DNA from 3 places in the Agromyces sp. NPDC056523 genome. Region 1 is predicted to be linked to each of the others. Evidence: predicted binding sites of a transcription regulator. Region 1 holds the regulator's gene; each other region holds the start of a gene.
The links. The regulator HrcA, encoded in region 1, represses chaperone genes, less so after heat shock. The targets are predictions, from matches to a motif close to TTNGCACTCGNNNNNNNCGAGTGCNAA.
Positions count from the first base shown of each region.

Region 2: the regulator HrcA is predicted to act here: its motif matches at 6,354-6,380, upstream of groES (co-chaperone GroES).
Region 3: the regulator HrcA is predicted to act here: its motif matches at 2,556-2,582, upstream of groL (chaperonin GroEL).

Region 1 covers NZ_JBHTTM010000002.1:134,487-144,048, reverse strand. Annotated here, with positions in the region: gene ACFQ58_RS07640 (16S rRNA (uracil(1498)-N(3))-methyltransferase) at 1-351, opposite strand, end outside; gene dnaJ (molecular chaperone DnaJ) at 377-1,477, opposite strand; gene hrcA (heat-inducible transcriptional repressor HrcA) at 1,539-2,558, opposite strand; gene ACFQ58_RS07625 (DUF4870 domain-containing protein) at 2,765-3,187, shown strand; gene ACFQ58_RS07620 (DUF4870 domain-containing protein) at 3,307-3,795, shown strand; gene hemW (radical SAM family heme chaperone HemW) at 3,788-5,017, opposite strand; gene ACFQ58_RS07610 (DUF1990 family protein) at 5,020-5,667, opposite strand; gene lepA (translation elongation factor 4) at 5,708-7,564, opposite strand; gene ACFQ58_RS07600 (sensor histidine kinase) at 7,644-8,870, shown strand; gene ACFQ58_RS07595 (response regulator) at 8,867-9,493, shown strand; gene ACFQ58_RS07590 (alpha/beta fold hydrolase) at 9,497-9,562, shown strand, end outside.
Region 2 covers NZ_JBHTTM010000001.1:1,218,066-1,227,627, reverse strand. Annotated here, with positions in the region: gene ACFQ58_RS06090 (branched-chain amino acid ABC transporter permease) at 1-156, shown strand, start outside; gene ACFQ58_RS06085 (branched-chain amino acid ABC transporter permease) at 172-1,152, shown strand; gene ACFQ58_RS06080 (ABC transporter ATP-binding protein) at 1,142-2,056, shown strand; gene ACFQ58_RS06075 (ABC transporter ATP-binding protein) at 2,043-2,831, shown strand; gene ACFQ58_RS06070 (ABC transporter substrate-binding protein) at 3,298-4,590, opposite strand; gene rarD (EamA family transporter RarD) at 4,854-5,807, opposite strand; gene groES (co-chaperone GroES) at 5,982-6,278, opposite strand; gene ACFQ58_RS06055 (SAM-dependent methyltransferase) at 6,408-7,595, shown strand; gene ACFQ58_RS06050 (hypothetical protein) at 7,597-8,154, opposite strand; gene ACFQ58_RS06045 (DUF4190 domain-containing protein) at 8,165-8,968, opposite strand; gene ACFQ58_RS06040 (DUF4190 domain-containing protein) at 8,997-9,377, opposite strand.
Region 3 covers NZ_JBHTTM010000001.1:1,358,915-1,368,476, reverse strand. Annotated here, with positions in the region: gene uraH (hydroxyisourate hydrolase) at 1-259, opposite strand, end outside; gene uraD (2-oxo-4-hydroxy-4-carboxy-5-ureidoimidazoline decarboxylase) at 256-771, opposite strand; gene groL (chaperonin GroEL) at 891-2,513, opposite strand; gene ACFQ58_RS06695 (cold-shock protein) at 2,695-2,898, opposite strand; gene ACFQ58_RS06690 (LytR C-terminal domain-containing protein) at 3,107-3,652, opposite strand; gene ACFQ58_RS06685 (DUF3263 domain-containing protein) at 3,678-4,034, opposite strand; gene msrB (peptide-methionine (R)-S-oxide reductase MsrB) at 4,186-4,587, shown strand; gene ACFQ58_RS06675 (nitroreductase) at 4,589-5,140, shown strand; tRNA gene ACFQ58_RS06670 (tRNA-Thr) at 5,162-5,237, opposite strand; gene ACFQ58_RS06665 (DsbA family protein) at 5,322-6,251, opposite strand; gene ACFQ58_RS06660 (ABC transporter ATP-binding protein) at 6,526-7,626, shown strand; gene ACFQ58_RS06655 (DUF4032 domain-containing protein) at 7,704-9,023, shown strand; gene rlmB (23S rRNA (guanosine(2251)-2'-O)-methyltransferase RlmB) at 9,030-9,562, opposite strand, start outside.

The DNA of each region.
Region 1 (9,562 bases):
CGAGCGGCCGGCCGACCACGGAACGATGCGGTCGACCCCGAGCTCGGTCGCGGCCTGCACGGCCAGCTCGTCGCGGTCGCCCTTCGCGAGCGCCTGGACGAGCGTGATCCGCGGCGCGGGCTCGGGCTCGTCGCGGACCTCGTCGACGGTCAGCTCGAGCCGCCTCCCCTCGGCCGTCGCGACCACGCCGGTCACCACCCGGCCGTGGCCGTCACCCACCGAGACCCGTTCGCCCGCGCGCACCCGTGCGACCGTGACGGCGTGGCGCGCCTCGTCGCCGCCGAGCGTCACCTCATCGCCGCGCCCGACCGCCGAGAGGTCGAGCGTCTCGTCGAGGTAGAGGCTGCTCATCGCGCCATCCGCCCGATCGTCGCCGTCAGCCGAGGAACCGGTCGCGCAGCCGCGCGAACAGCCCCTGCTGGAAGTGCCCCAGCTCCGGCGGCTGCGCCTTGCGCGCCTTGGCGAGCTGCTCGACGAGCTCGCGCTCCCTGTGGCTGAGCTTGGTGGGCGTGACGACGTGCACCGCGACCTTGAGGTCGCCACGCCCGCCGCCCCGCAGGTGGGTGATGCCGCGATCCTTGACGGTGAGGATCTCGCCGCTCTGCACGCCGGCCTTGAGCTCGAGGTCGACGTCGCCGTCGAGCGCCTCGACCTTCGCGGTCGTGCCGAGCACCGCATCGGTCATCTGCACCTCGAGCGTGCAGAGCAGGTCGTCGCCGTTGCGGCTGAAGACGTCGTGGTTGCGCACCTTGACCTCGAGGTAGAGGTCGCCGTTCGGGCCCCCGGCGGGCCCGGCCTCGCCCGAGCCCGGCATCTGCAGGCGCACCCCGGTGTCGACGCCGGCGGGCACGTCGACGGGCACCGTGCGACGCGCACGCACGCGCCCCTGGCCCTGGCACGTCACGCAGGGCGTGGCGATGATCGTGCCGTAGCCGCGGCAGGATCCGCACGGGCTCGAGGTCATCACGTTGCCGAGCAGCGAACGGACCGAGCGCTGGATGTGCCCGGAGCCGCCGCAGATGTCGCACGTGACCGGCGCCGTGCCCGGCTGGCAGCACGAGCCGTGGCACGTCTCGCACGTGACCGCGGTGTCGACCTCGAGGTCGCGATGCGTGCCGAAGATGACCTCGTCGAGGCTCACCTCGAGCCGGATGAGCGCATCCTGGCCGCGTTCACGGCGCGACCGCGGCCCACGGCTGGCTTGTCCGGCCCCGAAGAACGTCTCGAAGATGTCGCCGAACCCGCCGAACCCGGCACCCGAGAATCCGCCCTGGCCGCCGCCGAGGTCGTACTGCTGGCGCTGCTTGGGGTCGGAGAGCACGTCGTACGCGTGCGTGACCTGCTTGAACCGCTCGGACGCCTCGGCGCCGGGATTGACGTCGGGGTGGAGTTCGCGCGCGAGACGGCGGTACGCCTTCTTGATCTCGTCGGGGGTGGCGTCGCGGGAGACGCCGAGGACCTCGTAGTGGTCGGCCACTGCAGGCGGGTTCCTTTCGAATTGCCGGTGGCGGATGCCGCGACGGGCGGCTCCGCGCGGTTCAGCTCTCGCCGAGCGTCCGGGAGAGGTAGCGAGCGACGGCGCGCACGGCGGCCATGCCCTGCGAGTAGTCCATGCGGGTGGGTCCGACGATGCCGAGCCGCGACACGTCGCGACCCGGGATCTCGAAGGAGCTCGACACGACGGACGCGTCGCCGAGGCCGTAGGCGGCGTTCTCGCGGCCGATCCGGACGGTGATGCCGTCTTCGGAGTGCATCTCGCCGAAGAGCTTCAGGATGACGACCTGTTCCTCGATCGCCTCGATGACGCCGAGGATGTTGCCCGAGAAGTCCTGCTCGGTCCGCACGAGGTTCGCCGCGCCGGCCACGACGAGTCGATCGCTCCGCGTGAACGCCGCCTGGTCGGCGAGCGTCGCCGCGAGCGTGCGGAGCACCTCGGCGTGCGCCCGATCGGCGCTCGCGGTCTCGGCCGACAGCGCGGTCGCGGCATCCGTCATCGTCAGCCCGGCCGCCACCTCGTTCAGGCGGTTGCGCAGGCGGCCGAGCGTCTCGTCGTCGGCCGGGTGGTCGAGTTCGGCCAGCCGCTGCTCGACCTGGCCGGTGTCGGAGATCAGGATGCACAGCACGCGCGTCGGGGCGAGCGAGACGAGCTCGACGTGGCGCACCCGGGCGCGCTGGAAGCTCGGGTACTGCACGACCGCGAGCTGCCGAGTCAGTTGCGACGCCAGCCGGACGGTGCGCGCGAGCAACTCGTCGAGGTCGTTCGACTCCCCGAGGAAGGTCTCGATCGCCTGCCGCTGCGCGCTCGTGAGCGGGCGGATGTCGGCCAGCTGGTCGACGAACACGCGGTATCCCTTGTCGGTCGGGATGCGGCCCGACGAGGTGTGCGGCGCGGCGATCAGCTCTTCCTCTTCGAGCACGGCCATGTCGTTGCGGATGGTCGCGGCCGAGACGCCGAAGTGGTGCCGTTCGACGATCGTCTTCGACCCGACGGGCTCGCGCGAGGCGACGTAGTCCTGCACGATCGCGCGGAGCACGGCGAGACTGCGTTCGGAGACCATGGCCCTCGCTTCCCTCGACCGTCGCACGGGGCGCGCCGAGGCTTAGCACTCGGCTCACGTGACTGCTAATCATATCGCGACATTCGACGATGGCACCGTTGCCGCCCGGATCTGCGCGGCAGTAGCGTGTGCAACGTCCTCGCAGCACCGCGCCGGCATCCCCCACTCGTGGCCGGTGCGCGCTTCCCGATCCGAAAGGCAGTCACATGACCGACCCCAACGTCCCCCCGCACGACCCGAACGTCGCCTCGCAGCCGGCCGCCGAGCCCGGCGCCCCGCTCTCGCAGGAGCAGGACGTGCAGTGGGGATCCTTCGCCCACCTCGGCGGCATCCTCGGCATCCTGCCCTCACTGATCATCTGGCTCGTGTTCAAGGACCGCGGCCGCTTCACCGCGACCGAGTCGAAGGAGGCGCTGAACTTCCAGATCACCGCGCTGATCGGCTGGGTGGCGCTGTTCATCGTCTCGTCGATCCTCACGGCCGTGACGTTCGGCCTGTTCGGCGTGGTCGCGAGCCTGCTGTACCTCGCGCTGTGGGCGGCCGTGATCGTCTTCTCGGTCCTGGGCTTCCTCAAGGCCAAGGAGGGACAGCACTACCGCTATCCCTTCGCCATCCGCCTCATCAAGTAGTCCGCCTCCTCGCGGCTCGCGACGCGCCGGTCGGGTATGCCTCGACCGGCGCGTCGCACTGTGCCAGCATGATGACAACGACCCGCGATCCGGGCGCGACCTTCCAAGGAGCCAGCATCATGTCCGACGCACCACCTCCCACGCCCCCCACCCCGCCGCCCGGGGGAACCACGCCTCCGCCGCCCGGCGGCACCACGCCTCCGCCGCCGCCCGGCGGTCCGACCCCGCCTCCGCCGCCCGCGGGCGACCCCGGATACCAGCAGGGCTACCAGCAGAACGTGGCGATGAGCCCGCAGGACCAGCGTCTGTGGGCGACGTTGATCCACGTCGGCGGCATCTTCTTCTCGTTCGTCCCGGCGCTCGTCGGCTACCTGGTCCTGAAGGACCGGGGCAACTTCGTCCGCGAGCACTCGGCGACCGCGCTGAACTTCCAGATCACGATGCTCATCGCCAACATCGTCGCCGGCATCCTGTGGGTGCTGATCATCGGCATCTTCCTGTCGATCGCCATCTGGGTCGTGACGATCGTGTTCAGCATCATCGCGGCCGTGAAGGCCAACCAGGGTCAGCCCTACACCTACCCGCTGACGATCAAGTTCGTCAGCTAGCCGTCAACAGCCGTCGCACGACGGCGTCAGCGAGCAACCGCCCTCGTCGCGTCAGCGTCAGCCGACCGGCGAGGGCGGTTGCCGCATCCACGAGGCCGTCGGCAATGAGGCCGGCGACCGCGTGCCGGCCCCCGGCACCGAGCGTGGCCACTTCGATGCCCTCCCGGATGCGCGTCGCCAGCAGCACCCGCTCGGTCTCGCGAGCGGCGCCGTCGAGCGTCTCCCGGCCGACCGCCGGAGAGATCCCGGCGGCGAGGCGGTCCGCGTACGCCGCGGGGTGCTTGGCGTTCCACCACCGCACGCCGCCGACGTGGCTGTGCGCGCCCGGGCCGACGCCCCACCAGTCGTCGCCGCGCCAGTAGCCGAGGTTGTGGCCCGAGCGGTGCGAGGCATCCGTCGCCCAGTTCGACACCTCGTACCATCCGTAGCCCGCGGCGGCGAGCAGGTCGTCGGCCAGCTCGTACATGTCGGCCGAGAGGTCGTCGTCGGGGGTCGCGAGCTCGCCACGGCGGATCTGCCGTGCGAGCTTGGTGCCGTCCTCGACGATGAGCGCATAGGCGCTGACGTGATCGGGCCGCTCGGCGATGACCGCATCGACGCTCCGACGCCAGTCGTCGAGCGACTCCCCCGGCGTGCCGTAGATGAGGTCGAGGCTGACGTCGAGCCCTGCGTCGCGGGCCCAGCGCACCACCAGGGGCACGCGCGCCGGATCGTGCGTGCGATCGAGCGTGGCGAGCACGTGCGGCACGGCGGACTGCATGCCGAACGAGACGCGCGTGAACCCGCCGTCGGCAAGGCGCCTGAGGTCGTCGGCGTCGACCGAGTCGGGGTTGGCCTCGGTGGTCACCTCGGCGCCGGCGGCGATGCCGAACTCGTGGCGGATCGCGTCGAGCGTCCGCACGAGGTCGGCGGCCGGCAGCAGCGTCGGCGTCCCGCCGCCGAAGAACACCGTGTCGGCGGGGCGGTCGGGAGCGCCGGATGCCTCGAGCACGCCGCGCGCGAAGCGGAGCTCGGCGATCGCCTGGTCGGCGTACTGCGCCTGCGACGTGCCGCGCACCTCGCCGGCGGTGTAGGTGTTGAAGTCGCAGTAGCCGCAGCGGACGCGGCAGAACGGCACGTGCACGTAGACGCCGAACGCGCGCCCGGCGGCGGCGGTCGCCGCGACGGCGGGCAGGAGCCCGTCGGCGGGCGCCGGGTCGGCGAGGGGAAGCGCTCCCGCCATCGTCAGGCGTACGCGGGATGCAGCGCCCGCAGCTCGCGCGTGGTCAGCTCGCGACGACGGCGGCGGGTCCGCGGTGAGAACATCCGCCGGATGCCGCCGCGCGGCTCGAGCACCGACCTGATGGTCAGCCACACGGTGTCGTCGTCACGATGTTCGAGGATGAACGACTCCTCGCCGCTCTCGGGCGCGTCACCGGTCGTGCCGTACGCGAAGCCCACGCGCTCTGGCTCGTCGACGACGTAGACGACGAGCACCGGGATGCCGCGCGCGCGGCGTCGCCCGCGCGGCTTGAGCGTCGCCGTCATGCCCGCGCCGACGTAGGGGGTGCCGTCGGGGCCGTACCGCTGCTCGACCCGAGCGGCCGGCTGGTCGGCCAGCGGCGCCCCGTCGGGGCCGTAGGTGATGCCGGTGTACTGCGCCCCCGTTCCCGGCGCCGCGTCGACGATCTCGAAGCCGGCGCCCTTCTGGACGCCCCAGGTCATGAGCTCCTCGGCGGCGCGGTCGAACCGATCCCTGCCGGACCCGAGCTTCACGGAGTCCTCAGCGGGCCGGAATCCGGCGGGCGGGTAGCGCAGCAGGTCGGGGTCGAGTGTGGCGCCGATCGCGCCGTACGTGACGGACTGGTCGGTGAAGGTGCTCCGGCGAGTCATCCGTCGATTCTACGGAACGGCCCTGACCGAGTCGGACCGCCTACTTCTTGGCGTCCTTCTTCTCGGTCTCGCCCGAGAGCGCGGCGATGAACGCCTCCTGGGGCACCTCGACCCGGCCGACCATCTTCATGCGCTTCTTGCCCTCCTTCTGCTTCTCGAGGAGCTTGCGCTTGCGGGTGATGTCGCCGCCGTAGCACTTGGCGAGCACGTCCTTGCGCATCGCGCGGATCGACTCGCGGGCGATGATGCGCGCGCCGATCGCGGCCTGGATCGGCACCTCGAACTGCTGGCGCGGGATGAGCTCGCGCAGGCGCCCGGTCATGAGCACGCCGTAGGCGTACGCCTTGTCGCGGTGCACGATGGCGCTGAACGCGTCGACCTGCTCGCCCTGGAGCAGGATGTCGACCTTCACGAGGTCGGCGGCCTGCTCGCCCGAGGGCTCGTAGTCGAGGCTGGCGTACCCGGCCGTCTTGGACTTCAGCTGGTCGAAGAAGTCGAACACGATCTCGCCGAGCGGCATGTTGTAGCGGATCTCGACGCGGTCCTCGCCGAGGTACTCCATGCCGAGGAGGCTGCCGCGACGCGACTGGCAGAGCTCCATGATGGTGCCGACGTAGTCCTTCGGCGCGAGGATGGCCGCCCTGACCATGGGCTCACGGACCTCGGCGATCTTGCCACCCGTCGGGAACTCGCTCGGGTTCGTCACGGTGACGGTCTTCTTGTCCTCCGTCGTCACCTCGTAGACCACCGACGGCGCCGTGTTGATGATGTCGAGCCCGAACTCGCGTCGCAGGCGCTCGGTCACGATCTCGAGGTGCAGGAGCCCGAGGAACCCGGCGCGGAAGCCGAAGCCGAGGGCGACCGACGTCTCGGGCTCGTAGACGAGCGCGGCATCCGACAGCTTGAGCTTGTCGAGCGCCTCGCGGAGCTCGGGGTAATCGCTGCCGTCGATCGGGTAGAGCCCCGAGAAGACCATGGGCAGCGGCTCGGTGTAGCCGGCGAGCGCCTCGGCGGCGGGCTTGACCGCCGTCGTCACGGTGTCGCCGACCTTCGACTGGCGCACGTCCTTCACGCCGGTGATGAGGTAGCCGACCTCGCCGACGCCGAGGCCCTTCGTGGGCGTGGGCTCGGGCGCGCTCACGCCGATCTCGAGGATCTCGTGGGTCGCCTTCGTCGACATCATCTGGATGCGCTCGCGCGGGTTGAGCTTGCCGTCGACCATCCGCACGTAGGTGACGACGCCGCGGTAGCTGTCGTACACGGAGTCGAAGATCATCGCGCGGGCCGGGGCATCCGCATTGCCGACGGGCGCCGGGATGCGGTCGACGACGCGGTCGAGCAGGTCTTCGACGCCCATGCCGGTCTTGCCCGAGACGCGCAGCACGTCGTCGGGCGAGCCGCCGATGAGGTCGGCGAGCTCCTTCGCGTACTTCTCCGGTTCGGCCGCGGGCAGGTCGATCTTGTTGAGCACGGGGATGATCTCGAGGTCGTTCTCGAGCGCGAGGTAGAGGTTCGCGAGCGTCTGCGCCTCGATGCCCTGCGCCGCGTCGACGAGCAGGATCGCGCCCTCGCACGCCGCGAGCGAGCGCGAGACCTCGTAGCTGAAGTCGACGTGCCCAGGAGTGTCGATCATGTTCAGCGCGTACGACGTGTCGGCGAGCTGCCACGGCATGCGCACGGCCTGGCTCTTGATGGTGATGCCGCGCTCGCGCTCGATGTCCATGCGATCGAGGTACTGCGCCCGCATGTCGCGGTCGGCCACGACGCCCGTGATCTGGAGCATGCGGTCGGCGAGGGTCGACTTGCCGTGGTCGATGTGCGCGATGATGCAGAAGTTGCGGATCAGCGCGGGGTCGGTGGCGGCGGGCACCGGCGGGTTGGCGGCTCTCGGAGACATCCCGACGATTCTCCCATGCGCCCGATCACACTTTCGACGGATGCCGCGGAAGGGGCCGGTCACTAGGCTGAATCGCACCATGACCGTGCTCGATGCCCCCCTCGTCGGACGGGTGCAGCCATCGGCGCTGCGGCCCGTCTTCACCTCGCTGCGCGTCGGCCTCCACGTCCTCGTCGTCGGCCTCACGGTCTTCGTGGCCGCGCGGGCGGTCGTCGTCGGCAGTGAGGACCTGGTCGCCATCGCGATCCTGTCGATCGCGTTCCTCGGCACGTACGCGGTCGGCATCGTCACCGCGCACCAGGTGATCACGCCGTGGATGCGCGCCGGCTGGCTCGTGATGCTGCTCGGCCTCTGGCTCGGGCTCAGTGCGCTGACACCCGATGCCGCGTTCCTCGCGTTCCCGCTGTTCTTCATCGAGCTGCACGTCCTCCCGGCGCGCTGGAGCGTGCCGCTCGTCGCGGTGACGTTCGTCCTGAGCGTCTGGGGCTCGACGTCCCACCTCGGCTTCGAGGTCGGCAGCGTGCTCGGCCCCCTGATCTCCGCGGGCGTCGCGGTCATCATCGGCCTCGGGTACCGCGCCATGGCCGTGGAGTCGCGCGAGCGCCAGGCGCTCATCCTCGACCTGCTCGCCACGCGCGAGGAGCTCGCTGCCGCGAGCCGCGAAGCCGGCACGCTCGCCGAGCGCGAGCGCATCGCGCGCGAGATCCACGACACCGTCGCCCAGGGGCTCTCGTCGATCCAGATGCTGCTGCACGCGGCCGAGCGCGACGTCGCCGACGAGGCGACGCGCGACAAGCTGCGGCTTGCTCGCGAGACGGCCGCCGACAACCTCCAGGAGACGCGTCGGTTCATCCGGGAGCTCACGCCGCCGGCGCTCGACGAGCGCACGCTGCCCGCCGCCCTCCGCCGGCTCGCCGACGCCACGAACGAGCAGTCGGCGCAGGCGGGCTCCCGCACCCGCGTGTCGTTCTCGATGAGCGGCGAGCCCGTCGCACTCCCGATGTCGATCGAGGCGACGCTGCTGCGGATCGCGCAGGGCTCGCTCTCGAACGTCGTCAAGCACGCCGATGCGGCGCGTGCCGAGCTGACGTTGAGCTACCTCGGCGACGAGGTCGCGCTCGACGTCGTCGACGACGGCGTGGGCTTCGATCCCGCCACGCTCGAGGGCGAGCGCGCCGGCGAGCCGTCGTTCGGGCTCCGGGCGATTCGCCAGCGCGCGGAGAACCTCGGCGGCACCGCCGACGTCGAGTCCAGGCCCGGCGGCGGCACGGCGCTGTCGGTGCGGATCCCGGCGGTGGCCGCGTGATCCGGCTCCTGCTGAGCGACGATCACCCCGTCGTCCGGGCCGGCATGCGCGCCCTCCTCGAGGCCGAGCCCGACCTCGAGGTCACGGGCGAGGCGGCGTCCGCCGAGGAGGCCGTGCAGCTCGCCGCGGCACCGGGCATCGACCTCGTGCTCATGGACCTGCAGTTCCCGGGCTCACTGCAGGGCGTCGAGGCCACGCGCCGCATCAGGTCCCTGCCCGACTCGCCGCGCGTGCTCGTGCTGACGAACTACGACACCGACGCCGACATCCTCGGCGCGATCGAGGCAGGGGCGAGCGGCTACCTGCTCAAGGACGCCCCACCCGGCGAGCTCGTCGCCGCGATCCGCGCCGCGGCCGCCGGCGAGTCGGCACTCGCTCCCGCGGTCGCATCGCGCCTCGACGAATCGCAGCGCAGCGCCGACCAGCGGCTCACGGTGCGGGAGGCCGAGGTGCTGCAGCTCGTCGCGGCCGGCAGCACGAACCGCGAGATCGGGCAGGCCCTGTTCCTCAGCGAGGCGACCGTGAAGTCGCACCTCGTGCACATCTTCACCAAGCTCGGCGTCGGCTCCCGCACCGCGGCGGTGGCGAGGGCGCGCGAGCTCGGCGCCATCAGGGCGGGCTGACGGATGCCGCGGGCCCGCGTCATCCTCGTGCACGGCATCCGCACGTCCGCCACCATGTGGCGGGGGCAG
Region 2 (9,562 bases), on a different contig from region 1:
GCCCTCGTCGGATCGCTCATCGTGGGGCTCTTCGTCGAGATCTCGACGCTGTGGCTCCCGAGCGACATGAAGTACGTGGGCGCGCTCGTCGTGCTGATCCTCGTGCTGCTGTTCCGACCGCAGGGCATCCTGGGTCGCCGAGAGAGAATCGGATAAGGAGCGACCATCATGATCGACTGGATTGCGATCCTCTCCAACGCGTCGCAGCAGCTCATCAGCCCGACGACGGCCGCGTACGCGCTGGCCGCGCTCGGCCTGGCGATCCACTTCGGCTACACGGGCCTGCTGAACTTCGGCCAGGCGGGCTTCATGGCGATCGGCGCCTACGGCTACGCGATCTCCACGCTCTCCTTCGGGTTCCCGGTGTGGGCGGCGGTGCTCGTGGGCATCGGCGCCTCAGTGGTGTTCGCGCTCATCCTCGGTATCCCGACGCTGCGCCTTCGAGCCGACTACCTCGCGATCGTCACGATCGCGGCGGCGGAGATCCTGCGGCTCATCTTCACGACGAACACGTTCGAGGACGTCACGGGCTCGGCGAGCGGCCTCCAGGGCTACAAGGGCGGATTCGCCGCGCTGAACCCCATCCCCGACGGCACCTACGGCTTCGGCCCCTTCACGTACAACGCGTACGACTGGTGGATCCGGATCGTCGGTTGGACCGTCGTGATCCTCGCGGCCCTGTTCACGTGGCTGCTCATGCGCAGCCCGTGGGGCCGCGTGATCAAGGGCATCCGCGAGGACGAGGACGCCGTCCGCGCGCTCGGCAAGAACGTGTACTCGTACAAGATGCAGAGCCTCATCCTCGGTGGCGTCTTCGGCACGCTCGCCGGCATGATCTTCATCATGCCGCGCGCGGTCGTGCCGGCGAACTACCAGACGTCGCTCACGTTCTTCATCTACGCCATCCTGCTGCTCGGCGGCGCCGCGACGATCCTCGGGCCCATCGTCGGCTCGATGATCTTCTGGGTGCTGCTGTCGTTCTTCTCGGGCTTCGTCGCGAGAGGCGTCGAGGCCGGATGGTTCCCGTTCATGTCGCAGGTGCAGGCGGGCCAGCTCACCTTCATCCTGGTGGGCATCGGCATCATGCTGCTCGTGGTCTTCAGGCCGCAGGGCATCTTCGGCAACAAGAAGGAGTTGGCCTTTGTCCGATAACGTCGCTCCCACGGCCCGGCCGGTCAAGAGCTCCGGCCTCCACGTCGGCGACGCCGCACCCGGTGTCAAGAAGGTCGACCCGATCCTCGTCGCCGACGGCGTCAAGCGGACGTTCGGGGGCCTCACGGCCGTCGACGTCGAACACGTCGAGATCCCCCGCGGTGCGATCACCGCGCTCATCGGCCCGAACGGCGCCGGCAAGACGACGTTCTTCAACCTGCTCACGGGCTTCGACAAGCCCGACGAGGGCAAGTGGGAGTTCGACGGCCGGTCGCTGGCGCACGTCCCGGCGTACCGGGTCGCTCGCATGGGGCTGATCCGCACCTTCCAGCTCACCAAGGCCCTCGGCCTGCTCACCGTGCTCGACAACATGAAGCTCGGCGCGAAGTCGCAGACCGGCGAGAACCTCTTCCGGTCGATCCTGCCGTTCCTCTGGCGCAAGCAGGAGGACGAGATCGAGGCGAAGGCGAAGGACCTGCTGGCACGCTTCAAGCTCGACGCCAAGCAGGAGGACTACGCCGCGAGCCTCTCGGGCGGCCAGCGCAAGCTCCTGGAGATGGCGCGGGCGCTCATGAGCGACCCCACGCTCGTCATGCTCGACGAGCCGATGGCCGGCGTGAACCCGGCGCTGACGCAGTCGCTGCTCGACCACATCCTCGACCTGAAGTCGCAGGGCATGACGGTGCTGTTCGTCGAGCACGACATGCACATGGTGCGCCACATCGCCGACTGGGTCGTCGTGATGGCCGAGGGCAAGATCGTGGCGGAGGGCGACCCCCACACCGTCATGGAGGACCAGGCCGTGATCGACGCCTACCTCGGCGCTCACCACGACACGGATCTCGGCGCGACCGACACCGGCCACGTCGAAGCACTGAAGGAGCTCATCGATGACGAACAGTGAATCGGTCCCGGCCGCGGCGCCCGAGCCTGCGGGTGGCACCGCGGTCGCCCAGGACGACATGGTCGTCGAGGTGCGCGATGTCACCGCTGGGTACCTGCCCGGCGTCAACATCCTCAACGGGTGCTCGCTCACGGCCCGCCAGGGTGAGCTGATCGGCATCATCGGCCCCAACGGCGCCGGAAAGTCGACGCTGCTGAAGGCGATCTTCGGGCTCGTGCGCGTCCGCGAGGGCGGCATCTTCCTGCAGGGCGAGGAGATCACGAACCTCAAGGCGAACCGGCTCGTCGCGAAGGGCGTCGGCTTCGTGCCGCAGACGAACAACGTGTTCCCGTCGCTCACCATCCAGGAGAACCTCGAGATGGGCCTCTTCCAGAAGCCCAAGGGCCTGAAGGAGCGTCTCGAGTTCGTGACCGAGATCTTCCCGGAGCTCGGCAAGCGACTGGGCCAGCGCGCCGGCTCGCTCTCGGGTGGCGAGCGCCAGATGGTGGCCATGTCGCGTGCCCTCATGATGGGTCCGCATGTCCTGCTGCTCGACGAGCCGTCGGCCGGACTCTCCCCGGTCCGGCAGGACGAGGCATTCCTGCGGGTCAAGGAGATCAACCGTGCAGGCGTGACCACGATCATGGTCGAGCAGAACGCGCGTCGCTGCCTCCAGATCTGCGACCGCGGGTACGTGCTCGACCAAGGTCGCGACGCCTACGAGGGTGCCGGTCGCGACCTGCTCAACGACCCGAAGGTCATCGGCCTGTACCTGGGTACGCTCGGCCAGGAGTAGCGCCCGGCGCACGCGAGAAGGGGGTGGATGCTGCGGCATCCACCCCCTTCGTCATGCCCACCGGACGGAGCCGTTCGCGCCGCTCCACTCCGTAAGCATCCCTTCTCGCACCGGGTTGACGACCTCGTGCTCTCGCTGCGCGCGTGAGATCGCGCTTCCTGGCAGGTCGAATGGCGGGGATCGCTTGTCGACCGAGTCGTGACTTCCACGCGTGCGGTGACGCGGGTCCGTCATCTCGGAACCGGTTCGCTGCCACTCGCTGTGCGCTCCCATCCGCACCTCAGCGGTGACGGCGTCGACGGTCCTCCACTGCCGACGATGAGCCGGCGCACGGCGGCCCGATGCGACCGCCCTGACACGCTGCCAGGGCCCAGTCGATCCCATGATCCACGCAGTGCTGCCATGCCGGCGCGGGCACGAGAAAGGGCCCCGGCCGAAGCCGGGACCCTCTCTGCGTGCGCTCGAGTTACTGGAGGAACTCGAACTGGTTGTTCTCGGTCGCCTGGTAGACGCTGACCGTCGCTTCGGTCGGGTCACCGTTCTCGTCGAGCGTGATCGGACCCGACTGACCGTCGTAGTCGACCTGCTCGCCCTCGGCGAGGAGCGCCGCGGCGTCGGCGAAGTTCTCGGCCTTCTCGCCGCCACCCGAGCCACCGGACACCTGGCGCAGGTACTCGCCGATGTCGGTGCCCTCGGTGCTGTTCGCTGCGTATGCGGCCAGCGCGATCAGGACGAGCGCGTCGTACGACTCACCCGCGTAGCTGAAGTCGGTGAGGTCGGGGTCGACCTCGAGCAGACGCTCGCGGAAGTCGCCCTCGCCGACGTAGATGCCGGGCAGCGTGCCCTTCGCACCGGCGATCAGGCCGGGAGCGAAGTCGGCGCTGTAGTCGGCGACGTTGCCGTCGACGAAGTACAGCTGGTCGCCGGGGTAGCCCGAGCCGACCAGCGCCGGCACGACGACCTTGGCCTCATCGAACGTGATGACCGCGATCGCGTCGGGGTTCGCCGCGTTCAGCGACGACAGCTGCGAGTCGAAGCTCGAGTCGCCGGTGTTGAACAGCTCCTCGGCGACGACCTCGCCGCCTGCCGCCTCGAACGCCTGCTTGGTGTACTCGGCGAGGCCCGTGCCGTACGGGTCGTTGAGCACGAGCAGGCCGAGCGTCGACGCACCGTCCTCGGCGATCAGGTTGCCGAGCACCTCGCCCTGGAGCACGTCCGGCGGAGCCGTACGGAAGTACAGGCCGTTGTCCTCGTAGTCCGTGAAGTCGGGCGAGGTGTTCGCCGGGGAGAAGTGGACCACGCCGGCGGCGGTGATCTGGTCGATGACCGTGAACGACACACCCGAGGATGCGGCGCCGACGATGGCCGAGACGTCCTGCGAGAGGAGGTCGGTCACCGAGACCGTCGCGATGTCGGTCGTGGTGTCGCCGGAGTCGCGGTACACGACCTCGACCTGGATGCCGGCGTCGGCCTCGTTGATGTCCTGCGCGGCGAGCGCCACGCCGGCCTCCTCGGGCGGGCCGAGGAAGGCGAGGCTGCCGCTCTGCGGCAGGATGGTGCCGACCTTCAGGGTGAGGTCGCGCTCACCCGCCTCGACCGCCAGCGCGTCACCGGTGTCGGCCGGCTCCTCGGTTTCTTCCGGGGCGGTTCCGCCCGTGCTGCACGCGGTGAGGAGGAGGGCGGACACGCCGGCGATGGCGATGCCCGTCCAAGCCGCGCGAGCCGAGCGCGAGGCGGTGGCCTTCGCGAATACGCTCATGTTGCTCCTTGGGACTGAAGGATCGGTACACAATTCAGCGCCTTGCGACGCCAGTGGTTTGACAGTATTGCCCGGGTCAGGCCGAAACAAGCGATCCCGATCACAACCCGGTAACGCCGGGCCAATCGTTACCCCAGCGACACATCGATGCGCCATCACGCACGAAATCGGCGTCCACGCGCGAATTCGCGCACGCAATCCCCGTCCCGCCGGGGTGCCCGCAACCCCCAGATCGCGGGGTGGCGCCGTACCGGCGATCGACGTCAGAGCGCCGCGAGCGATGCCCGACGAGCTGCCCGCGCCCCCCGGACGAGGTCGAACGTCAGCACGACGAGCGCGATCCAGACCAGGCCGAAGCCGATCCATCGCTCGAGCGGCATGGGCTCGTGCAGGATCACGACGCCGACCAGGAACTGGATGAACGGCGCGAAGTACTGGATGAAGCCCATGTAGATGAGGGGCAGGCGTCGGGAGGCCGCAGCGAACAGCAGCAGGGGGATCGCCGTGATCGCTCCCGCCGCGAGCAGCAGCACGGTGTGCCACGCGCCCTCGGCGCCCATGGTGAGGCCGTTCGTGGCGCCCTCGACGACCAGCAGCACGGCCGCGAGCGGCGCCAGCCACGCGGTCTCCAGGGTCAGGCCCGAGACGGCGTCGACCCGCGGCCCCACGCGCTTCTTGATGAGGCCGTAGAAGCCGAAGCTGAACGCCAGCACGAGCGCGATCCAGGGCACCTGGCCGTATCCCACTGCGAGCACGACGACGGCGACGATCGAGATGCCCACCGCGGTCCACTGCACGGCGTTCAGGCGCTCCCTGAGCACGAGCACCCCGAGGAAGACCGTCACGATCGGGTTGATGAAGTAGCCGAGCGCCGCCTCGACGACCTGGCCGGAGAGTGCCGCGTAGACGTAGGTGAGCCAGTTGACGAAGATGAGCGCGCCGGCCGCGCCCATGATGAGCACCACGCGGCGGTCGCGCAGCACCCGGGCGAAGGACCGCCAGGTGCGCGTCACCGCGATGAGCAGGCCGCAGAACACCAGCGACAGCAGGATCCGCCACGCCACGATCTCGACCGGCGTGGTGGGCGCGAGCGCGATGAAGTAGATCGGGAGGAAGCCCCACAGCGCGTAGGCGGAGACCGCGTAGACGAGTCCGGCGCGGCTGAGGCCCGCCCGAGGAGTTCGCGATGGCGCGGTGGCCGGTGGTGCGGAGGTCACCGGATCAGCCTACGTGCGGTCGTCGACGCAGCGCGGCGGATCGGCTGCCGTCGACCGTCGAGATCCAGCCGCCGCGTTGCGCCGCGACATCCGATCGCCGTCGCATGCGGACCGGAGACACGACGCGGCCCGGATGCCGAGTGGCATCCGGGCCGCGGACGATGTCGGTGCCGACTAGCGGACGACGACCGCCAGCACGTCGCGAGCCGAGAGCACGAGGAACTCCTCGCCGCCGAACTTCACCTCGGTGCCGCCGTACTTGGAGTAGAGGACCTTGTCGCCGACCGAGACGTCGAGCGGGACGCGGTTGCCGTTGTCGTCGATGCGGCCCGGGCCCACGGCCACGACCTCGCCCTCCTGCGGCTTCTCCTTGGCGGTGTCGGGGATGACCAGGCCAGACGCGGTGGTCTGCTCGGCCTCGACCTGCTTGATGACGATGCGATCCTCGAGCGGCTTGATGGAAACCGACACGGTTGACCTCTTTCTTGACGAAGACTGGGGTTAGCAGCCTCTGAGTGAGAGTGCTAACCCGAGTCTAGGGTTGTTCTGGCACTCGTGCAACGTGAGTGCCAGCGTATGTCGCAGTGCTAGCGTGGCGGCGTGGAACGCGACGAGCTGGTGCAGCTGCTCTCTCCGCAGGGCCTCGACCTGCTCGACTCGCTCCCCGCCTGGACCAGCAGCGCCGACGTGGTTCGGACGGTCGCCGACCTTCGCAAGCAGGGTCACTCCCCCGGCCTCGTGGCCGCCGTGCTGAGCCAGTCGAAACTGCGGACGCGCGCGCGCGCGAAGTTCGGCGAGTTCGCCGATCGCATGCTGTTCACCGAGGCCGGCCTCGAGCAGGCCACCCGGCTCCGCGTCGCCGCGCTGCACGCCGGGCGGTACGCGCGCGCCGGGCTGCGCCACGTCGCCGATCTCGGCTGCGGCATCGGGGGCGACGCGCTCGCGTTCGCCGCGATCGACCTCGAGGTGACCGCGGCCGAGGCCGACGAGGTGACCGCGGCGATCGCGGCGTTCAACCTGACCCCGTTCCCGCGCGTGCGCGTGCTCCACGCTCGCGCCGAGGACGTCTCGCTCGCCGGCGTCGACGCCGCGTGGCTCGACCCCGCTCGCCGGACGACCGCCGGCGGCACCACGACGCGCCTCGCCGACGCCGCGGAGTACTCGCCGTCGCTCGACTTCGCGTTCGGTTTGGGCGAGCGGATGCCGGTGGGCGTCAAGCTCGGACCGGGCACCGATCGCGGGGTGGTCCCGGCCGGGACCGAGGCGCAGTGGGTCTCCGTCGACGGCGACGTCGTCGAGCTCGCGGTGTGGACGGGCGCGCTCGCACGCCACGGCGTCGGCCGCGCGGCGCTCGTCATCCGCGGCGATGCCGCGCACGAGCTGGTCGCCCCCGCCGACAGCGAGGACGCCCCGGTCGGGCCGCTGGGCGACTACCTCTACGAGCCCGACGGCGCGGTGATCCGCGCCCGGCTCATCGGCGACCTCGCCCGCGCCAACGGGGCGTGGATGCTGAGCGACGGCATCGCCTACTTCACGGGCGACCGCCAGGTCGCGAGCCCGTTCGCGCGGGGGTTCCGCGTGCTCGAGCGACTGCCCGCCGATGAGCGGCACCTCCGCCAGGCACTGCACGCCCGCGGGGTCGGCACGCTCGAGATCAAGAAGCGCGGCGTCGACGTCGACCCGGCGGCGCTCCGCACCCGACTCAAGCTCAAGGGCGACGACGCCGCGACGATCGTCCTCACGCGCGAGGAGGGCCGCCACGTCGCCCTGCTCGTCGAACGGGTGTGACCTACGTCGTCAGCGCGCCGAAGACGATCGCGTAGTAGCCGAGCCAGACGCACGAGAACACGAGGCCCGCGATGCCCGTGCCGATGCCGACGAAGGCGGGGATCCGGCCGTGCTCCTCGCGTCGCAGGCCGAGCACGCCGAACACGATCGCGGCGATCGACAGGGGGAACATCCAGCCGACGAGCAGGGACGCCGCGGCGCCGGCCACGCCGAGCACGGCCGCGACGTAGCTGGAGAGGCGCCGGTGCTCGTCGTCCTCGAGGTCGTCCACGCGGATCTCGGGCTCGGGGCGACCGACGGCGAGCAGCTGCCCTGTGGGCAGACCGTGCAGCTCGCCCGTGTCGTAGGGGCGGTCGATCTCCCGCGGCGGCGCGGCCGAAGGTCGCTCCGGCCCATCAGCGGGCGGAGCGGCTTCGGGCTCGAATGCGGTATGCGGTCCGATCGGCGTCGGCGCCGTGTGCGTCGGGACCGTGGACGGCGCGCTCGCCGTCGGCGCCTCGACCGGATCCCCGTCGGGTCGGGTCGGGCGCTCGGCGGGAGGCCTCCGTTCGTCGGTCACGGTCTGCGGGTCAGTAGATGTAGCCGCTGTAGCCGCCGCTCACGGCGGCGAGCACGCCCCAGAGGATGAACGACAGGAGGGCGAGCGCCAGCCCGATGAAGCCGAGCACGATCCCCGTGAGCCACATGCCCTTGGCGGCCGGTTCCTTGCGGCGGCCGATGAAGCCGAGCACGACCGCGGCGGCCGGCACGAACAGCCCGAGCACGCCCCCGACGAACGGCAGGAACAGGATCGGCGAGCCGACGATGCCGATGATGCCGGCGATCAGCGAGATGAGGCTGTAGACGGGCGTCGGCTTCGCCGACGGGGCCACGTAGCCGGCTGCCGCCGCGCCGGGTGCGGCGCCGTACGGCGGCACCCCGGCTCCGCCGTACGGCGGCGGCGTGGCCGCGTACGGGTCGGGCGACGTGCCGTACGCAGCGCCCTGACCGTAGGCTGCGGGCGCCGCGCCGGAGACGGGAGGCGTGGCGGCGGGCGGCGCGCCGTACGGCGACGGGACGCCCGCGCCGTAGGCCGGCGGCGCAGGCGGTGCCGGCGGCTCGGGGGCCGCGGGCGGCGGCGGAGCGCTCGGCGTTCCCGGCGCCGACGGCGGGGCGGGCGGTTCGGGCACCTCGAGCGGATGGAACGGCTCGGGCGCGGCGGGACCGGGCTCGGGGCTCGGCTCGGCGGGGATCGTGGGTTCGGTCGGCTCGGCCGGAACGGTCGGCTCGACCGGCTCCGCAGGCACGGGGGGCTCGACGGGTTCCGCGGGGACCGTCGGTTCGGACGGCGTGACCGGCTGGTCGGGCTCGTCGGGATTCCTGGGATCGCTCATGTCGAGCCCCTTCCGTGCTGCGGGTGGATCAGTTGGTGGGGATGTTGCCCGTGCTGATCGCGGTGCCGATGAGGGCGAACCATGCGATCGCGACGATGATGCCGACGACGAGGCCGACGTAGCCGATGATCAGGCCGGCGATCGCGAGGCCGCGGCCCTGCTCACCGGTCTTCTTGATCTGGCTGAGGGCGATGTGGCCGGTGATGATGGCGACGAGCGAGATGAAGAACGCCGACACGAGCGAGACGATCGCGAGGACGTTGGTCTTCTGGCCGCCACCCGGAGCTGCGGCGTACGAGGGCGGCGCCGCGTTGTACGACGGGGCGCTGGTGCCGTACGACGGCGCGGGCTGGGCGGGCGGAGCCGGCGGAACGTTCGGGACGTTCGGGTCGGCGTTGGGGTCGGTCATGTGAAGGTGCTCCCTCGGTGAGTGCATGGACTGGGCCATGCTGGCAGCGCCGCTGGGCGGTGTCAACGACCGGCGGCGCGCGTCGGCGCCCCCGCATTCGCGGGGTTCTCGCGTCACGATAGCGCTCGCCGCAGACGCCCGGCAGGGGCAGAAGTCCTCATGTCCTCCGGTGTCGGGCTGCGACG
Region 3 (9,562 bases), on a different contig from region 1:
CGAACGCGACCGAGACCTCGGGGTAGAAGGCGGGTCGTTCGCCGAAGTAGGCGGCGGTATCGAAGACGACCCGGTAGATGCCGGCGTCCAGCCGCGCGGGCCCGAGATCGGAGACCCGGCCGTCGGCATCGGTGATCCGATCCGCGAGCGAGGACCACGTGCCCTCGCGGAACGCGTCCAGCCGGATCGGGATGCCGGCCGCCGGGCGCCCCAGCGTGGCATCCAGCACGTGGCTCGTGACGTGGCTGCGCGCGGTCACGACGGCGCCCCGATCGGCGCGGCCGAGTCGGCGTGCAGCGTCCGCAGCCGCAGGAGTGCGATCTCGCGCAGCTGCTCCCCCACGACGGCGAGTTCCGCCGCGTCGTCGAGGCTGAGCCGCCGATCGAGCTCGGCGAGGATCTCGGCGCGGGAGCGCCCCGCGGCGCGGATGAGGAAGATCCGGCCGAAGCGCGCCTCGTAGTCGCGATTGCCTTGCGCGATGGCGGCCGAGAGCGTCGCATCGTCGGCATCGGCGGCCGCCTGCTCGGAGCGCGAGAAACGCTCGGCGGCGCCGTCGCCGACGGCGCGTTCCCCGATCCGCGGATGAGCCGAGAGCGCCTCGTCGATCTCGGCCGCGGACAGCGGGGTCGCGGCGGCGTCGGCGGCGGCGAGCAGCTCGTCGACGCCGTCGTATGGCGCGCCGCGCGCGACATCCCGGACCCATCGCTCGACGTGCAGGCACGCGCGCAGCTGGTCCTCGAACGCGGCGATCGCGTCGGAGCCCTGGGACATCGACATCCCCTCCCGCCGCCCGGCTGGCGTGGCTCCCACTGTAGTGGCCGGGGCACGACGAAGGGCGCCTCCCGGAGGAGACGCCCTTCGCGTGGTGCGGTGTGCGAACCGCGGACGGACTAGAAGTCCATGCCGCCGCCCATGTCGGCAGCTGCGGGCGCAGCGGCCTTCTCGGGCTTGTCGGCGACGACGGCCTCGGTCGTGAGGAAGAGGCCGGCGATCGACGCGGCGTTCTGCAGCGCCGAGCGCGTCACCTTCGCCGGGTCGATGATGCCCTGCGCGAGCAGGTCGCCGTACTCACCGGTCGCGGCGTTGAGGCCGTGGCCCGCGGGCAGCTCGGAGACCTTGTTGGCCACGACGCCCGGCTCGAGGCCGGCGTTGAGGGCGATCTGCTTGAGCGGCGCCTCGATGGCGACCTTGACGATGTTGGCACCGGTCGCCTCGTCGCCCGAGAGGCCGAGCTTCTCGAACGCGATCTTGCCGGCCTGGATGAGCGCGACGCCACCACCGGCGACGATGCCCTCCTCGACAGCGGCCTTCGCGTTGCGGACGGCGTCCTCGATGCGGTGCTTGCGCTCCTTGAGCTCGACCTCGGTGGCTGCGCCCGCCTTGATGACGGCCACGCCGCCGGCGAGCTTGGCGAGGCGCTCCTGGAGCTTCTCGCGGTCGTAGTCGGAGTCGGTGTTCTCGATCTCCGAGCGGATCTGGGCGACGCGGCCCGCGATCTGGTCGGGGTCGCCCGCGCCCTCGACGATGGTGGTCTCGTCCTTGGTGATGACGACCTTGCGAGCCTGGCCGAGCAGGTCGAGGGTGGCGTTCTCGAGCTTGAGGCCGACCTCCTCGGAGATGACCTGGCCGCCGGTGAGGATCGCGATGTCCTGGAGCTGGGCCTTGCGGCGGTCGCCGAAGCCCGGCGCCTTGACGGCGACCGACTTGAAGATGCCGCGGATCTTGTTCACGACGAGCGTGGCCAGGGCCTCGCCGTCGACGTCCTCGGCGATGATGAGGAGCTGCTTGCCCGACTGGATCACCTTGTCGACGATCGGGAGCAGGTCCTTGATGTTGGAGATCTTCTGGTTGGCGATGAGGATGTACGGGTCCTCGAACACCGCCTCCTGGCGCTCCGGGTCGGTGACGAAGTACGCCGACAGGTAGCCCTTGTCGAAGCGCATGCCCTCGGTCAGCTCGAGCTCGGTGCCGAAGGTGTTCGACTCCTCGACGGTGACGACGCCCTCCTTGCCGACCTTGTCGATCGCCTCGGCGATGATCTCGCCGATCTGGGGGTCGGCCGCGGAGATCGAGGCGGTCGCGGCGATCTCCTCCTTGGTCTCGACCTCCTTGGCAGCGAGCAGGAGCTCCTCCGAGACGGCCGCGACGGCCTTCTCGATGCCCTTCTTGAGGCTGATGGGGTCGGCGCCGGCGGCGACGTTGCGGAGGCCCTCGCGGACGAGCGCCTGCGCGAGCACGACGGAGGTGGTGGTGCCGTCACCCGCGACGTCGTCGGTCTTCTTCGCGACCTCCTTGACCAGCTCGGCGCCGATCTTCTCGTACGGGTCGTCGAGCTCGATCTCCTTGGCGATCGACACGCCGTCGTTCGTGATGGTGGGGGCGCCCCACTTCTTCTCGAGCACGACGTTGCGGCCGCGCGGGCCGAGGGTCACCTTGACCGCGTCGGCGAGCGTGTTCAGGCCACGCTCGAGGCCGCGACGGGCCTCCTCATCGAAAGCAATGATCTTTGCCATGTGTGTCTCTCGTCCCTTCCGGACGTTCAAGATTCCAAGGGGTTAGCACTCAAATCAGGTGAGTGCTAAGTCGATTCTGGCACTCTCCCGCGGCGAGTGCAAGCGCGTCGGACCCCTGCGGGACGCACGTGGACATACGGAAGCGCCGCCGTTTCCACGGCGGCGCATCCGGAGTCGAGGATCAGGCGGGGCGGACGGCCTCGGCCTGCGGGCCCTTGGAGCCCGAGCCGACCTCGAAGGTCACCTGCTGGCCCTCCTCGAGCACCTTGTACCCCGACATGTCGATCGCGGAGTAGTGGACGAACACGTCCTGTCCTCCGCCGTCGACGGTGATGAACCCGTATCCCTTTTCAGCGTTGAACCACTTGACGGTTCCGTTCGCCATGCGTTGCTCCCATGTAGCCGTGTATCCGAGTCAGCACGTGCCTTCCGCCTGTACCGGGCCGTCCGACGTGCTGACGTGGCGCCTGGTGGGGCGCCGGGTGCTTCACACGGGTTCGAGCGACCGACTCCAGATAGTCACAGCGCACGCGCCGGGCACAAGGGCCTCGGCGTCACGAATGGTCGCAGAATGGCAACGATTCGGTCACCGATCAGCCGGCGGCCTGCTCTGCGTAGTCGGCTCCGAGGACGACGACGATCTGCAGCCCCTCGGCGGCGAAGTCCTCGTTGAGCCGCACGTCTGCCCCGGGCAGGAGCTGGGCCACGCCCCGAGCGGCGCCCTCGAGGTCGGGGCTCGCGTAGTAGACCACGGTCTCCTGGAGGTCGGATGCGTCGGCGTTCGAGGCGACCCCGACGGTCACTCCCCCGGCGGTGAGCGTCTCGCTCGCGCGCGCGGCGAGGCCCGACGTGGTGGTGCCGTTCAGCACCGTCACCGGGATGTCGGGGGCGATGGTGGGCGGCACCGTGGCGACCGGCGTGGGCGACGCCGACGGAGCCGGCACGTCGTCGAAGTTGAGGCGGTCGTTGAAGACCGCCACCGCCGCGATGCCGGCACCCGCGAGGACGACGGTCGCGAGCGCCGCCCAGCCGAACGCGATCCACCGCGCCCCGCGCCGCGCGGGCGCGCGGTGCGCGCCGACTCGCTCGATGCCGTGCGGGATCGAGTCGAATCGGTCGCGGGGGAACTTCTGCACCATGGGTCCAGTCGGGGTCGGGGCCTGTTCAGGCGAGCGGATGGCCGTGGGGAATCGTACGACGTGCGCGGGCGTCCGCGCGCGCCTCGCGCTGCCGTTGCAGCCGCTTGACGAGCATGGGGTCGTGCCGCAGCGCGTCCGGAGAGTCGACGAGCGCCCCGAGCAGCCGATAGTACCGGGCCGCCGACATGCCGAGCTCGTCGCGGATCGCGTCGGCCTTGCGTGCCGGATCGCGCCACGATCGTCCCTCGAAGGCGAGGATGTCGCGTTGGCGGGCGTCGAGCCCACCGGTCGCCGCGGCCCGTTCGGGCACGCTTCCGGCGCCGTGGTCGGCATCGTCCGGTCGGCGTGCCGCGTCCATCCCGCCTCCGTCCGCTCCTGGCATGTGACGCCATCCTAAGGATCGGACGCCGGGAACCCGCCGCACGCCACGCGTCGAAGCGCGCCGGGAACACCCCCGTCGGGGAGGGCGTTGCACCACCCGGGTCGCGCATGCGCGACGATGGAAGTCCCACATGCACGAGGAGCAGGTCGCAATGGCATACCAGGTGAGCAAGTCCGACGACGAGTGGCGCGAGCAACTCGGCGCCGACCAGTATGCGGTACTCCGCGAGGCGGCGACCGAGCGACCGTGGACGGGCGAGCTCCTCGACGAGGAGCGGGCCGGCGTGTACGCCTGCGCCGCCTGCGGCGCCGAGCTGTTCAAGAGCGGCACGAAGTTCGACTCCGGATGCGGCTGGCCGAGCTTCTACGAGTCCGTCCGGCCCGAGGCCGTCCAGCTCATCGAGGACACCTCCCTCGGCATGGTGCGCACCGAGGTGCGCTGCGCGAAGTGCGGCTCGCACCTCGGTCACGTGTTCCCCGACGGGTTCGGCACGCCGACCGGCGACCGCTACTGCATGAACTCCATCGCCCTCGACTTCACGCCCGAGTCCTGAGGTGACCTCCGTTCGCGTGGCTGCGCTCGCCCGGCGGTCGTGGCCGAAGGTGACCGATGCCGCGCCCTCCGACGAGGAGCTCCGCGAGCTCCTCGAGGCGGCGGGGCGCGTGTCCGACCACGGCGCACTCGTGCCGTGGCGGGTGATCGCCCTGCGCGGCGACGCCCGGAACCGGCTCGGCGACGCGCTCGTCGAGGCGGCCGGCGTCGACGGCGACGCCGCGGCGAAGCTCGCGCACAAGCCGCAGCGCGCACCGCTCCTCCTCGCGCTCGTCGCGATCGTGCGCCCGCACCCGAAGGTCGCGGAGTGGGAGCAGGAGGCGTGCGCGGCCGGCGTCGGGCACATCCTGACGATGCTGCTCGACGAGGCCGGGTGGGGCGCGATGTGGCGCACCGGCCCGTACACGAGACATCCGGCGGTCGCCCGCATGCACGGCCTCGCCGACGAGGAACGGCTCATGGGCTGGCTCTACGTCGGGGGCAAGCCCTTGACCGGACGGCCCGAGCGCCGCCGTGCCCCGATCGCGGAGGGGCGGCTCAGCACGATCGGCTGACCGGCGCGTGCGCGCCCGTCGTGGAGCCGGCTACGGGACTCGAACCCGTAACCACCGCTTTACAAGAGCGGTGCGCTACCAATTGCGCCAAGCCGGCAGGTGATTCCCACACATCCTACCGACCGGCCGGCGGGGACGACGATGGCCCGGACGGAGCCGGGCCATCGGGTCGGCGGAGCGCTCAGCCCGCCGCCGGAGTCGGCGTCGGCGTCGGCGTCGGAGTGCCGTTGGACTCCGAGTAGCTCTCGCCTGCGGCCTGCAGGACGAACGCCTGGAACTCCGCGGTGTCCTCGAGCGAGCCGACGTACTGCTTGCCGTTCACGAGCACCGTCGGGGTGCCGGTCACGGCATCGAGCTCGGAGTTCGGGATCGGGCCCGTCAGCGCGCGATCCGTGGCGGCCTGCACCCAGCCCTTGAAGCGCATGTCGTCGATGCACGAGTCGACCGACGACGACGCGCCGGCCTCGGCGGCGATGTCCTTGATCTCGTCGTTGGAGAGCCCGGCCGAGAGCTCCTCGGGCTGGTTCTCGAACATGAGCCCGTTGAAGTCGAAGAACGCCTCGGGCGAGTACTCGGCGACGCAGGCCGCCGCATTCGCCGCGCGGAGCGAGTACTGCGTGCCCGCCGACTTGTTCGTCAGGATCGCGATCGGGTGCACCTCGAGGGTCGCGGCCCCCGACTCGACCATGGTGCGCATGGTCTCGTTGTTCGTCGTCTCGAACTGGCCGCAATAGGGGCACAGGTAGTCGATGTAGGTGACGATGTTCGCCACGGTGCCGCTCTCGTCGGGCTGGGTCGGAGTCGGCTCGCCGCCGTCGGCGATGGCCGGGGTCGCCACGGCCTCGATGCCGTTCTCGCCGCCGACGAGGAGGATGCCGTCGCTGGCCATGTTCGCCGGGCCGGGACCGGCGGGCTGGGTGCTCTGCAGCACGAGGCCGATCACCAGGCCCGCGACCGCGAGGATCGCCACCACGACGCCGCCCTGGATGAGCAGCCGGTTGCGCCGATCGCGCTTCTTCTGCTCCTCGCGCAGGAGGCGGGCCTTCTCACGGGCCGCGTCGCGACGCTCGTTGCGGGTGGGGCGTGGCTGGATCGGTCCGCCAGTGCTCATCGATGGTCAACTCCGGGTCGCTGTGGGGGCGCGCGCACGCGGGCACGCGCACCGATCGAGTGTAGGAGCGATCGCTGGGAAACGCCCAAACGGCGCCCCGACGACCGCTGGATGCCTGCCCGGCGCCCGCGCCGGGCGAGATCCGGGGCGGGCGTCACGATTCCTCGGGGCGCATGGACGCATGACATACTGAGGGAGCGTCGACACCGATGTCGGCGTTTCCATTCACTACGGATCGTCCGGCACGTACCTGCCGGTGAAGGAGATCAGAACCATGGCGTCAGTCACGTTCGACAAGGCCACCCGCCTCTATCCCGGTGGCACCCGTCCCGCGGTCGACAAGCTCGACCTCGAGATCGCAGACGGGGAGTTCCTCGTCCTGGTCGGCCCCTCCGGCTGCGGCAAGTCCACCTCGCTCCGCATGCTGGCGGGCCTCGAAGAGGTCAACGAGGGCAACATCTTCATCGGCGACCGCAACGTCACCGATGTGCCGCCGAAGGACCGCGACATCGCGATGGTGTTCCAGAACTACGCACTGTACCCGCACATGACCGTCGCCGAGAACATGGGCTTCGCGCTCAAGATCGCCGGCGTCGGCAAGGACGAGCGCGCTGCTCGCGTGCTCGAGGCCGCGAAGCTGCTCGACCTCGAGCCGTACCTCAACCGCAAGCCGAAGGCGCTCTCGGGCGGCCAGCGCCAGCGCGTCGCCATGGGCCGCGCGATCGTGCGCCAGCCGCAGGTGTTCCTCATGGACGAGCCGCTGTCGAACCTCGACGCCAAGCTCCGCGTCCAGACGCGCACCCAGATCGCGTCGCTGCAGCGCCGCCTCGGCGTCACCACGGTCTACGTCACGCACGACCAGACCGAGGCGCTCACGATGGGCGACCGCATCGCCGTGCTCAAGGACGGCGTCCTCCAGCAGGTCGGTACGCCGCGCGAGCTCTACGAGCGGCCGAACAACGTCTTCGTCGCGGGCTTCATCGGCTCGCCGGCGATGAACCTGTTCCACGCCGACGTCGTCGACGGCGGCATCAAGTTCGGCAGCGCGACCGTGCCGGTCGAGCGCGACGCGCTCACGTCCGCGTCGAGCGGCGTCGTCACGATCGGCGTCCGGCCCGAGGACATCCAGGTCTCGAGCACGCAGGGCGAGGGCCTCGAGGTCGTCGTCGACCTCGTCGAGGAGCTCGGCGCCGACGGCTACCTCTACGGTCACTCGACCATCGAGGGCAAGCGCACCGACATCGTCGCGCGCGTCGACGGCCGCGTGCACCCGTTCGCGGGCGACACCGTGTACCTCCTCCCGACGCCGAAGCACGTGCACGTGTTCGACGCCGAGTCGGGTGCGCGCCTCCTCGAGGCGCCGGTCGTCAGCTGACGCACGATCCATTCGATCGCGATGCCGGTCGGGCTTCGGCCCGGCCGGCATCGTCGTTGCCGGGTACGCTGGGCCTGATGAGCGGCACACTCTCCATCACGTCGGCGATGACCGATCCGGCCCTGCTCGACCTCCCGTGGGACGTGCCCCTCGAGGCGTGGCCGAGCGAGCACATCGCGGCGCTGCCGAAGGGCATCTCCCGCCACCTCGTGCGGTTCGCGCACCTCAGCGGACACGTCGTCGCCGTCAAGGAGACTACGGCCGAGATGGCGCGGGGCGAGTACGAGATGCTCCGCACGCTCCAGCGCCTCGAGATCCCCTGCGTCGAACCCGTCGCCGTGATCACCAACCGCACCGATGCCGACGGCTCGGCACTCGCTCCCGTGCTCGTCACCCGGCACCTCCGCTTCTCGCTGCCCTACCGGGCGCTGTTCTCCCAGACGCTGCGACCCGACACCGCGACCCGCCTCGTCGACGCGCTGGCCGTGCTGCTGGTCCGCCTGCACATCATCGGGTTCTTCTGGGGCGACGTGTCGCTGTCGAACACGCTGTTCCGTCGCGATGCCGGCGCCTTCGCCGCCTACCTCGTCGACGCCGAGACCGGCAAGCTCTACGAGGGCGGCCTCTCGAACGGGCAGCGCGAGAACGACCTCGAGATCGCCCGCGTCAACATCGCCGGCGAGCTGCTCGACCTCGAGGCCGGCGGTCGCGTGGCCGACGAGCTCGACCCCGTGCGGATCTCCGACGGGATCGTGGATGCATACCGCAACCTCTGGAAGGAGCTCACGGGCAGCGAGTCGTTCGGTGTGGCCGAGCGCTGGCGCATCAACGAGCGCGTGAACCGCCTGAACGACCTCGGCTTCGACATCGAGGAACTCGCGATCCGCACCGACGAGACCGGCACGACGCTCCGGATCCAGCCGAAGGTCGTCGACGCCGGGCACCACCAGCGGCGCCTCCTGCGCCTCACCGGCCTGGACACGGGCGAGAACCAGGCACGACGACTCCTCAACGACCTCGACTCGTATCGCGCCGCGTACAACAAGCAGGCACAGGACGAGGAGATGGTCGCGCACGAGTGGCTCATGCGCGTGTTCGAACCCGTCGTGCGCGCGGTCCCGTCGGAGCTGCGGGGCAAGCTCGAGCCGGCCGAGATCTTCCACGAGCTGCTCGAGCACCGCTGGTACATGGCGCAGCAGGAGGGCCGTGACATCCCGCTCGCCGAAGCACTGACCGCCTACGTCAACGACGTGCTCCGCCACCGCCGCGACGAGGCCACCGTGATCGGTCCGCCGACCGAGGCGATCACCACGGCGCTGCCCTCGATCGCGCCCGACACCGCGGCGATCCCCGTGCACGACCCCGACGACGAGGGCGACTGGCGCCTGAAGGTCTGACCCCGGCTACGCGGCGCGGAGCTTCGCGATCTCGTAGAGCGTGACGGAAGCGGCGATGCCGGCGTTCAGGGATTCGGTCGCCCCCGAGATCGGGATCGAGACGATCGCGTCACAGGTCTCGGTCACGAGGCGCGAGAGGCCCTTGCCCTCGGAACCGACGACGACCACGATCGGACGGTCCGCGAAGTCGAGGCCCGGGAGCTCGACATCCCCACCGGCGTCGAGACCGAGCACGAAGACGCCGCGCTGCTTGAGCGCCTTGAGCGTCTGCGTGAGGTTCGGCGCCATCGCCACGGGCACGCGCGCGGCCGCGCCTGCGGACGTCTTCCACGCCGCGGCGGTCACGCCGACCGAGCGGCGCTGCGGCACGATCACGCCCTGCCCGCCGAACGCGGCGGTCGAGCGGATGATCGCACCGAGGTTGCGCGGGTCGGTGATGCCGTCGAGCGCGACGAACAGCGGCGTCAGGTCGTCGGCGAGCACCTCGTCGAGCAGGTCCTCGGCGTGGGCGTACTCGTAGGGAGGCACCTTGAGCGCGA